2 regions of the Pseudomonas sp. 14P5.3.2 genome follow, and region 2 is predicted to be linked to the other one. Evidence: riboswitches for the same ligand, from Rfam matches in the RefSeq annotation. Region 2 holds a riboswitch; the other holds the start of a gene.
What was found. Region 2 has a riboswitch for cobalamin ahead of cobW (cobalamin biosynthesis protein CobW). Riboswitches for the same ligand answer to the same signal wherever they lie in the genome.
Positions count from the first base shown of each region.

Region 1 (4,955 bases), on a different contig from region 2:
CCGCGCAAGGCGCGATCGCTGATGCGGATGAAGCGCCACGGCTGCATCAGGCCGACGCTGGGCGCCTGATGCGCGGCTTCGAGCAGGCGGCGCAGCAGCTCCGGTTCGACCGTGCCGCCGGTGAAGTGGCGCATGTCGCGGCGTTCGGCGATGGCTTTATAGATCGCTGTGCGCTCGGCCTCGGAATATGCGTTGTCGGTCATGGCCTCTTCGCGAGCAAGCTCGCTCCCACATTGGACGGGGTGCTTGCTCAAGAAACGCGATCCCCTGTGGGAGCGAGCTTGCTCGCGAAGGCGACCTTGAGGTCTGGCGCAAATAATGCGGCAATCGCAGTCGGATTCGACGGAAAGTAGAAATGCACGTACGACGCCGTCATCCGCCCCTCCCGATAAACCGCCTCGGCCCCACGCCCGCCGTTCGGGCTCAGGCCTCGGGCAATCGGCGTCAGATCGGTGCTGGTCAGGGAATGGTGATAGGTGTGACCGCGCAACGAACCTTCCGGCAAATCCACCGCTTGCAGTGCCAGTGCCGCCAGACGCTTTTGCATCACCGCCTCACCGCGCAGCAGCCCCACCAGTTCGGCGCGGGTGCCGTCGACATCGGTCAACGCGTCGAGCAGATAGAGCATGCCGCCACATTCGGCGAGCAGCGGTTTGCCGGCGGCGTGGTGCGCACGGATCGCGTCGAGCATCGCGGTGTTTTGCGCCAGCGCGACATGGTGCAATTCCGGGTAACCACCGGGCAGATACAGGCTGTCGGCCTCGGGTAATTGCGTATCGCGGATCGGCGAGAAGAAGCTCAACTCGGCGCCCATCGCCCGCAGCAGATCGAGACTGGCGCCATAGGTGAAGGCAAAAGCCTCATCGCGAGCGACAGCAATGCGCACGCCGTCGAGCAGCGGTTCAGCAGGGATCACTTCGGGCGCGGCGAATGCCACGGCCGGTGGCAGCGCTACCTCGCAACTGCTGGCCAAGGCTTCGGCGGCGGCGTCGAGACGCAGATCCAGATCATTCAGTTCACTGGCCTGCACCAGACCGAGATGGCGGCTCGGCAACTCGATCCCGGTTTCCCGGGACAATGCGCCGTACCAGCGCAAACCTTCGGTGAGGCTGCCTTCGAGCAATTGCGCATGACGCAAAGTGCCGACACGGTTGGCCAGCACGCCAGCGAACGGCAGATCCGGCTGATAACGCGCCAGCCCCAGCGCCAACGCGCCAAAGGTCTGGGCCATGGCGGTACCGTCGATCACGCCGAGTACCGGCACGCCGAAATGCCGCGCCAGATCGGCGCTGGACGGCGTGCCGTCGAACAGGCCCATCACGCCTTCGATCAGGATCAGATCGGCTTCGGCGGCGGCTTCCCACAACAGGCGGCGGCTTTCTTGCTCGCCGACCATCCACATGTCCAGTTGATACACCGGCGCACCGCTGGCGCGCTCGAGAATCATCGGGTCGAGAAAGTCCGGGCCGCACTTGAACACGCGCACCTTGCGCCCCTGATTGCGATGCAAGCGAGCGAGCGCGGCGGTGACGGTGGTCTTGCCCTGACCGGAGGCCGGCGCGGCAATCAGTACCGCCGGACAGTGACGTGGTTGATTCAAAGTTCGACGCCTTTCTGCGCTTTGATGCCGGCCTGGAAGGCGTGTTTGAGCATGCCCATTTCGGTGACGGTATCGCCCATCTCGATCATTTCCGGCTTGGCCGCGCGACCGGTGACGATCACGTGTTGCATCGGCGGACGCGCCTGCAGGTCGCTGAGCACTCGATCCAGATCGAGGTAGCCATGCTTGAGGGCGATGTTCAGTTCGTCCAGCACCACCAGGCCAATCGACGGATCGCGCAGCAACTCGTGGGATACGGCCCACGCGGCTTCGGCGGCAGCGATGTCACGTTGGCGATCCTGGGTTTCCCAGGTGAAGCCCTCGCCCATCACGTGAAAGCGCACTTGCTCGGGGAAACGGCGGAAGAACAGTTCTTCGCCCGTGCTGTTGCGGCCTTTGATGAACTGCACCACGCCGCACTGCATGCCATGGCCCATGGCGCGGGCGAGCATGCCGAACGCCGAGCTGCTTTTGCCTTTGCCATTGCCGGTCAACACCAGCACCAGGCCGCATTCGTCAGGCGAATTGGCGATGCGTTCGTCGATCACGGCTTTTTTGCGCTGCATACGCGCCAGATGGCGTTCGTCGCGCTCGGGGGAATCGGTCATGGGGGAGCTCTCCGTTGAGGCTGGATAACGGCGGGCAGGCACAAGAATAGACGGCAAAAAGCCTGGCATCGCCCACCGTGATGCCGCTGGATGGATCAGGCCGGTCTCCGGGCTCATGAGCGGCGAATCGCCTGACTGCGCGCCTTCCCGCGTCGTCGACACAGTGGCTCAATGCACAGTTTTCACTCATTTACCGTTGCGGGGGCAGCGCCGGGATCGTGATCGTTCTTCGCCTGAAGACAACCCTCACCGACTTCCCTGTTTCACTCTGTCGACACAGGTCACAGAGCACCTGAAACAAGCCGCGAAGGTTAGAGGGTTGGGGGTGGAGCGTCAATTAAAGAGGGGGCCGTCGGGCGAATAACTGTCGCCGATCAATTATCTGACGCCAATCTTGTGCCACACTGAGACAAGTGATATCAAAGAGCCATGCTTTTGGTTGAAAAAGCACATCACAACAATAAGGATGATGACGATGCAAGGCATGATCATCAGCAACCCGCGCCTGGAATTCCTGCGCCCGATGCTTGAACGCTGGTTTGACTGTATCGACCGCTACAACGCTGTACGCGGCGACAACGACACCCCTTACTGGCATGACGAGAAAGCCAATCTCGGACTGCTCTCCGCGGCGGCATGGATGGCCGAGCTGGTAACCCTTTGCGATACCGCCACGCGCAAACAGAACGAGGACGGCGAACGCAACGCCCGCGCCGATCTGTTCATTGCCGGGGCCGAAGACCGCGCCTATCTTCAGGCGACCCAGCGCTGGCCGCGAGTCAACAACCTCAACCTGACCCAGGCCCTGCTGGAGATCACCAGCGACGCCAAACGCATCAGTTTTGCCAGCGACCTCAAGCTCGGCTGCCTGTTCGTCGCCCCGCAGAAAGCCCAGCACAGCGCCAGCCCCGAAGAGTTGCAGGACATGGTCGACGACCTGCAAAAGGAACACTGCTGCGCAGTGGCCTGGTATTTCCCCTACGCCTACCGCAAGTTGCGCAGCGAAGCGGGCAACTATCACCCGGGCATCGCCGTGCTGTTCAAAGAGGCCCGCGGTTGAGCGGTTGAACCATCGGGTGCGCACACTCCTCTATGATTAGGCATGCATTCATAGGGAAGATCAGTAATGCGCAAAACCCAACTCGCTCTCGTCATCGCCCTCGCCGGAGGGCTCGCCGCCTGTGGTGAATCCTCCAGCCTGCAAGTTTCCGACGGCACCGGTCCGTCACCGAAACTGCCCGAACCGAACAAAACCCTGATCCCGACGGTGAACATCGCCCCGGCGATCGGCTGGCCCGCCGGCGGCAAACCGACCGCCGCAGCCGGCACGCAAGTGGCAGCGTTTGCCGAAGGCCTCGACCATCCACGCTGGCTCTATGTCCTGCCCAACGGCGACGTGCTGGTGGCGGAAACCAACGCCCCACCGAAACCCGATGACAGCACCGGCATTCGTGGCTGGGTGATGAAGAAAGTCATGGGCAAGGCCGGTGCTGGCGTGCCGAGCCCGAACCGCATCACCCTGCTGCGCGACGCCGACCACGATGGCGTGGCCGAAACGCGCACGGTGTTTCTGCAAAACCTCAACTCGCCGTTTGGCATGACCCTGGTCGGCAATGACCTGTACGTCGCTGACACCGATCGCCTGCTGCGCTTCCACTACGAACCCGGCGCGACCGAAATCAAGACCCAGCCGATCAAGGTCACCGACCTGCCGGGCGGCACGCTGAACCACCACTGGACCAAGAACGTCATCGCCAGCAAGGACGGCAGCAAGCTGTACGTCACCGTCGGCTCGAACAGCAACGTCGGCGAGAATGGTCTGGATAAAGAAGAAGGTCGCGCGGCGATTTGGGAAGTCGATCGCGCCACCGGCAACCACCGGATTTTCGCCTCGGGCATCCGCAACCCCAACGGTCTTGCCTGGGAACCCACCACGGGTGCGCTGTGGACAGCGGTGAACGAGCGTGACGAAATCGGCAGCGACCTGGTGCCGGACTACATCACCTCGGTCAAGGACGGCGGTTTTTACGGCTGGCCATTCAGCTATTACGGTCAACACGTGGATGTGCGAGTAAAACCGCAGAATCCGGATCTGGTGGCCAAAGCCATCGCTCCGGACTACGCCGTCGGCCCGCACACCGCCTCGCTGGGCCTGACGTTCGCCGATGGCAACAGCCTGCCGGCGCAATTCAAGGAGGGCGCCTTCATCGGCCAGCACGGCTCGTGGAACCGCAAACCGCACAGTGGCTACAAAGTGATTTTCGTACCGTTCGCCGCCGGCAAGCCGAACGGACAACCGATCGATGTGCTGACCGGGTTCCTCGACAAGGATGAGAACGCCTTGGGCCGCCCGGTGGGGGTGGTGATCGACCAGCAAGGTGGTTTGCTGGTGGCGGATGATGTGGGGAACAAGGTTTGGCGGGTGTCGTCCGCTAAATAAATCAGGGCCCGACACATAACAAATGTGGGAGCGGGCTTGCTCGCGAAAGCGTCAGGTCATTCAACATCATGGATGAATGACACACCGCATTCGCGAGCAAGCCCGCTCCCACATTTAGATTTTCAGCGTTTACGGGTTATGCGCCAGATGCTCCGGCTGCAACACCCGCTTGGCACTCAGATACGCCTTCTGCCAGTACGCCTTTGACAGGCTGTCCAGCTTCACCGTGCCGCCCGTCGCGGGCGCATGCACGAAACGCCCTTCCCCGACGTAGATCCCCGCATGGCTGACCTGCGAGCCGCCATTG
Region 1 is NZ_JBYOKU010000056.1:17,350-22,304, reverse strand. Features, by position in the region: gene bluB (5,6-dimethylbenzimidazole synthase) at 1-203, opposite strand, end outside; gene AC27VU_RS27800 (cobyrinic acid a,c-diamide synthase CobB) at 251-1,600, opposite strand; gene cobO (cob(I)yrinic acid a,c-diamide adenosyltransferase) at 1,597-2,208, opposite strand; cobalamin riboswitch at 2,290-2,519, opposite strand; gene AC27VU_RS27790 (hypothetical protein) at 2,684-3,268, shown strand; gene AC27VU_RS27785 (PQQ-dependent sugar dehydrogenase) at 3,335-4,648, shown strand; gene AC27VU_RS27780 (C40 family peptidase) at 4,778-4,955, opposite strand, start outside.
Region 1: it holds a riboswitch for cobalamin, as region 2 does, so the genes downstream of both, cobO (cob(I)yrinic acid a,c-diamide adenosyltransferase) here and cobW (cobalamin biosynthesis protein CobW) in region 2, are expected to answer to the same signal.

Region 2 (4,955 bases):
TCACGCCGGGAACGATCTCGAACGGAATCTGCAACTCGCGCAGATAACGAATCTGCTCGCCAATCGCGCCATACAGGCTTGGATCACCCGAATGCACCCGCGCCACATCCTGGTCCTTGGCATGGGCAGTTTTGATCAATTCAATGATCTGCTCCAGATGCAATTCGGCGCTGTTGACCACGGTTTCGGCCTGATGCCCCTCCAGCACGGCGGCCGGGACCAGCGAACCTGCGTAGATGATCACCGGGCAACTGCGGATCAGCCGCTGGCCTTTGACAGTGATCAATTCCGGGTCGCCGGGGCCGGCGCCGATGAAGTAGACGGTCATGAAGAAATCCTGTGAAAAACGGGGCAGGGCAACGCTTCAGATGAAGATTGCTCATGATCAAACAGGGGGATTATCGGGATTTTACGCAGCGCCGGCCAATGCCAGTGTCGCCTGAGCGTATTTCTGCCGGGAAATCAGCAGTTTTGCCGGAGCCTGGATCAACTGCTCGGCGAGGGCCAGCGCGGCACTTTCCGCGACGCCATAGCAACCGGTGCGCTCGTAGGCGATCTGTGAATGATGGCTTAGCCGCTGCTGGTAACTGGCCAATTCGTCGCTGCTGAAATACAACAGCGGCAAGGCCAGTTGCGCGGCCAGCTCCTGCAAACCGGGCTCATCGCGCTTCAAATCGATGCTGGCCAACGCCTTGACCGCTTCGAGTTCGATGCGATGTGCCTGTAATGCCTGATCGAGTAACGCGCGCAGCGTACTGGCCGGGCAGCCGCGCTGGCAGCCCAGGCCGACCACGAAGGTCGGCGCTGCGCGGTCATCGGTCATGCGTGGTATTGACCAGCGCTTTTGCGGCGGAACAACCAGGCGCTGATCAGGCCCAGGGCCAGCCAGAACGCCACGTTGGTCAACTGCGAAGCGATTTTGAACTGGGCTTCCAGTGCTTCCGGGGCGAGCATCGAGTGCACTTCCGGTTGCGGTGCGCCAATCACGTGCGGCACGGCAAGAATCGCCACGCCCAGCAGCTTCATCAGCCAGTGACGGCTGAACACGATCAGCGCCAGGCCGACTGCAGTGGAGGCGGCGGTGCCGATCCACCACGTTTGCCGCGAAGCCAGATCGGCCGCCGCGGTGCCTGGCAGTTCAGGCGGCAGGCCGAGGGTTGGCGCGAGGACGAAGGTCGCGTAACCGGCGAGGCCCCAGAGCAGGCCCTGCGAGGTTTTGGTCGGTGCGCGCAGGGTGTATAGACCCGCGAGCATCAGGGCGAAACCGACCGCCACCACCAGATTGCCGCCGGTGGTCGAGACCACGCGCTGCCAGCCGTTTTCCGGCTCCCAGGCTTCGGCGTCGTGAGTGTGTGCGGCTGTGCCGGCGGCGTGTTCGTGAACGGCCACCGGTTCGGATTTCTCGAAGGTTTCGGCCTGCAGAATCAGTGGCGAGACCCAGAAGCTTTGCAGCAGGGTCAGCAGCAGGGCGGCCAGCAGACCGGTGAAGCCTGCGGTTTGCGCAATACGCTTGATCATGTCGGCAGGTCTCAGTGGCACGGGAACGCGGCGCTGTGGCGGGTATCGTGAGCGGCGTTGTGCACCGCTTCGATGTGCGAGAAGCCGGCGAAGTACACCAGACTGGCGCCCAGGATAGACGCGAAGATCGCGGCGGTCAGGCGTTGGCTCAACGTGGCGGTGCTGGAGATTTTGTCGGTGTTGCTGCCGGTGCTGCTGATGATTGACATGGCGCTTCCCTCTGGAGTGTCAGCGGGTTGATAGAGCGCATGAAAACCCCTGCGAGTCGGGCACGCAGAGGTTCGAACAGCGCCCGCCCACCGCGGGTTTGTTATGTTCAGCGACGCAAAATGCGCACTGTGTGTTGCGGGCCGGTCTCCGGGCTCACGAGGGGTTGGCGTCAGGCCGACCTGCAAGCGTCACCTTCCCATGCCGTACGGCACAGTGGATTCGACGCTTCGCTCGCTTACCGTTGCGGGGGCAGCACCGGACTGACATGGCTTTGAGTAAAGCACATGATTCACCGGTTTCCCGTTTCACCCTGTGAAGGGCACCCGTAACAAGTTGTGTAGGAGAGCATGGGTTGGGGAATGTAGTCAATTTTGTGGGTGGATCCGGTGCTGCGGGTGTTGCTGATTAGGGTTCCGCCCTTACGGCGGGTCACTTTTGGCAAACGCCCCAAAAGTAACCAAAAGGTCTGTGCCCTGACGTTCGGCCCTCGCTTAGGCTCGGGTTCCTTCGCTCCGGGATTCATCCGGGGGGCAGCGCCTACGGTTTGCTTCGCTGCACCTCCTCTCGCTGTGTTTGGCTGCGCCAAACGGTCGCTGCGCTCCCACCCCCGGATAACTCCCTCCACTCAGCCTGCCGACGGGCCCTGAGATCAAAAGCTTTACTCGAGCTAACGCTCATTGTGTTGAGTGGGGCGGCTGCGCCGCATGGGGCTGCACGCAATCTGAACTGTAGGAGCCAGCCTGCTGGCGATGGCGGCCTGACAGCCGACCAATTTCTTGCGGATGCACCCGGCTCAACTGTGGGAGCGGGCTTGCTCGCGAAGGCGGCCTACCAGCCGACCAATTTCTAACTGAATGCATCCAATGCCATGCAGGAACTGCCGAAGGCTGTGATCTTTTGATCTGCTTTGGCTTTGGCTTTGGCTTTGGCTTTGGCTTTGGCTTTGGCTTTGGCTTTGGCTTTGGCTTTTGATGTGGCTTTTGATCTTCAGCCCCTTCGGCAGGCCGAGCGAAGGTGTCCATCCGGGGGTTAGGCGCGCAGCGCCATGCGGCGAAGCCGCATCCATCGAGAGGAGGTGCAGCGAAGCAAACCGTAGGCGATGCCCCCGGATGGACACCGTAGCGAGGGAACACTGAGCCTCAGCGAAGTGCCGTACGCCGGGGCAAAGCCTTTTGGGTTACCTTTTCGGCGTTTGGAAAAGGTGACTCGCTGTAAGAGCGAAACCGCCAGCGGCGACACCCGCAGAAACGGATATGCCCCCAATCCAAAAAAACCAAACCCCTTAACGCGAAGTCTGGCAAAAGTGACCCGCCGCAACGGCGAAACCGTAATCAGCAACCCCCGCAGCAACGGATATGCCCCCAATCCAAACATTGACCCATCCTCAAGCCATGCGTAGCCTTGCGCTTTCGAGGTTCTTCGGCCCACGCCGAAGCTAAGAAGGGAACGCGGTCAAAGCCGCGGCTGCCCCCGCAACTGTGAACGGTGAAATTCGTTGCCACGCCACTGCCAGCTCAATCCACAGAGCCAGCGGGAAGGCGCAGCGAATGCCGGGCCCAAGGCCTGAACACCGTCAGCCAGGAGACCTGCCTCGTCACAGATTTCTCACTACAACCGGGCGGGGTGATCCGGTGGCGAATTCTTCCGCGCGCACGTTCGCAGCGGATCTCGTCCCGTATGCCCGCCCCCTTGCCAAAGGGCATCCGATGAAAACACTGGCCAAACTCCCCGTCACCATCGTCACCGGTTTTCTCGGCTCGGGCAAAACCACCTTGCTGCGGCACATGCTCGACAACGCTCAGGGCCGTCGCATCGCCGTGATCGTCAACGAGTTCGGCGAACTGGGCATCGACGGTGAAATCCTCAAGCAATGCACCATCGGCTGCACCGAAGAAGAAGCCACCGGCCGCGTCTACGAACTGGCCAACGGCTGCCTGTGCTGCACGGTCCAGGAAGAGTTTTTCCCGGTGATGCGCGAACTGGTTGCGCGTCGCGGCGACCTCGACCACATCCTGATCGAGACGTCCGGTCTGGCCCTGCCAAAACCACTGGTGCAAGCTTTCCAGTGGCCGGAAATTCGCAGCGCCTGCACGGTTGACGCGGTGATCACCGTGGTCGACAGCCCGGCCGTGGCCGCTGGCACGTTTGCCGCGTTCCCGGATCAGGTCGATGCCCAGCGCAAACTCGATCCGAACCTCGATCACGAATCGCCACTTCATGAGTTGTTCGCCGACCAACTGGCCAGCGCCGACCTGGTGATCCTGAACAAGGCCGACCAGACCAGCGCGGAAGATCTGGCTCGCGTTCGCGCTGAAGTCGCCGAAGAACTGCCGCCCGCAGTAAAAATCATCGAAGCCAGCAACGGTCGCCTGCCGCTGGACGTGCTGATCGGCCTCGGCGCCGGCTCTGAAGAACACATCGACAGCCGCCACAGCCATCACGACCACCACCACGACGGTGATGACGATCACGATGACCACGATCACGACGCCTTCGATTCGATCTCGATCGAACTGCCGCAAGCCGACGAAAGCCTGCTGCTCGACGCGCTGACGCAACTGGTGGTCAAGCACGGCATCCTGCGCGTGAAGGGCTTCGCGGCGATTCCGAACAAGCCGATGCGCCTGTTGATTCAAGGCGTAGGCACGCGTTTCGACAAGCACTTCGACCGGCAGTGGGGTGCTGACGAAGCGCGCGTCACCCGTCTGGTGCTGATTGGTCAGGAACTCGACGCTGCGCAACTCGAAGCGCAACTGCGCGCCGCGCTCAGCGTTTAAGCCATGCACCTGCTCAGGACCCAGCCCGGCGGTTTCGTGTCGGATGACAACATTGCCGACCTTGGACAAACCCCCGCCGAGCTGGTGATCCTGTGCAGCGGCGATTCCAGCCTGGCGCTGCTCGCCGAAGCGGCGCAGCAATTGCCCGAGGATTACCCGAGCCTGCGCCTGGCCAATCCGATGCAGGTGCAGAATCACGCCTCGGTCGATCTATATGTCGATGAGGTGTTGCGTCACGCCAAGGTGATTCTGATTTCGCTGCACGGCGGCATCGCCTATTGGCGTTACGGTGTCGAGCGTCTGGTGGAATTGTCCGAGCGCGGCGTGCAGGTGATTCTGGTGCCCGGTGATGACCGTCCCGACCCGGAACTCAGCGACCTGAGCACCGTGCCCGCCGAAGATCGCGACCGCCTCTGGCAGTTCCTGCGTCAGGGCGGCATGGGCAATGCG
Region 2 is NZ_JBYOKU010000003.1:60,763-65,717, forward strand. Features, by position in the region: gene cobM (precorrin-4 C(11)-methyltransferase) at 1-328, opposite strand, end outside; gene AC27VU_RS03270 (cobalamin biosynthesis protein) at 410-823, opposite strand; gene AC27VU_RS03275 (CbtA family protein) at 820-1,518, opposite strand; gene AC27VU_RS03280 (CbtB domain-containing protein) at 1,530-1,727, opposite strand; cobalamin riboswitch at 1,850-2,070, opposite strand; cobalamin riboswitch at 3,124-3,336, shown strand; gene cobW (cobalamin biosynthesis protein CobW) at 3,435-4,505, shown strand; gene cobN (cobaltochelatase subunit CobN) at 4,509-4,955, shown strand, end outside.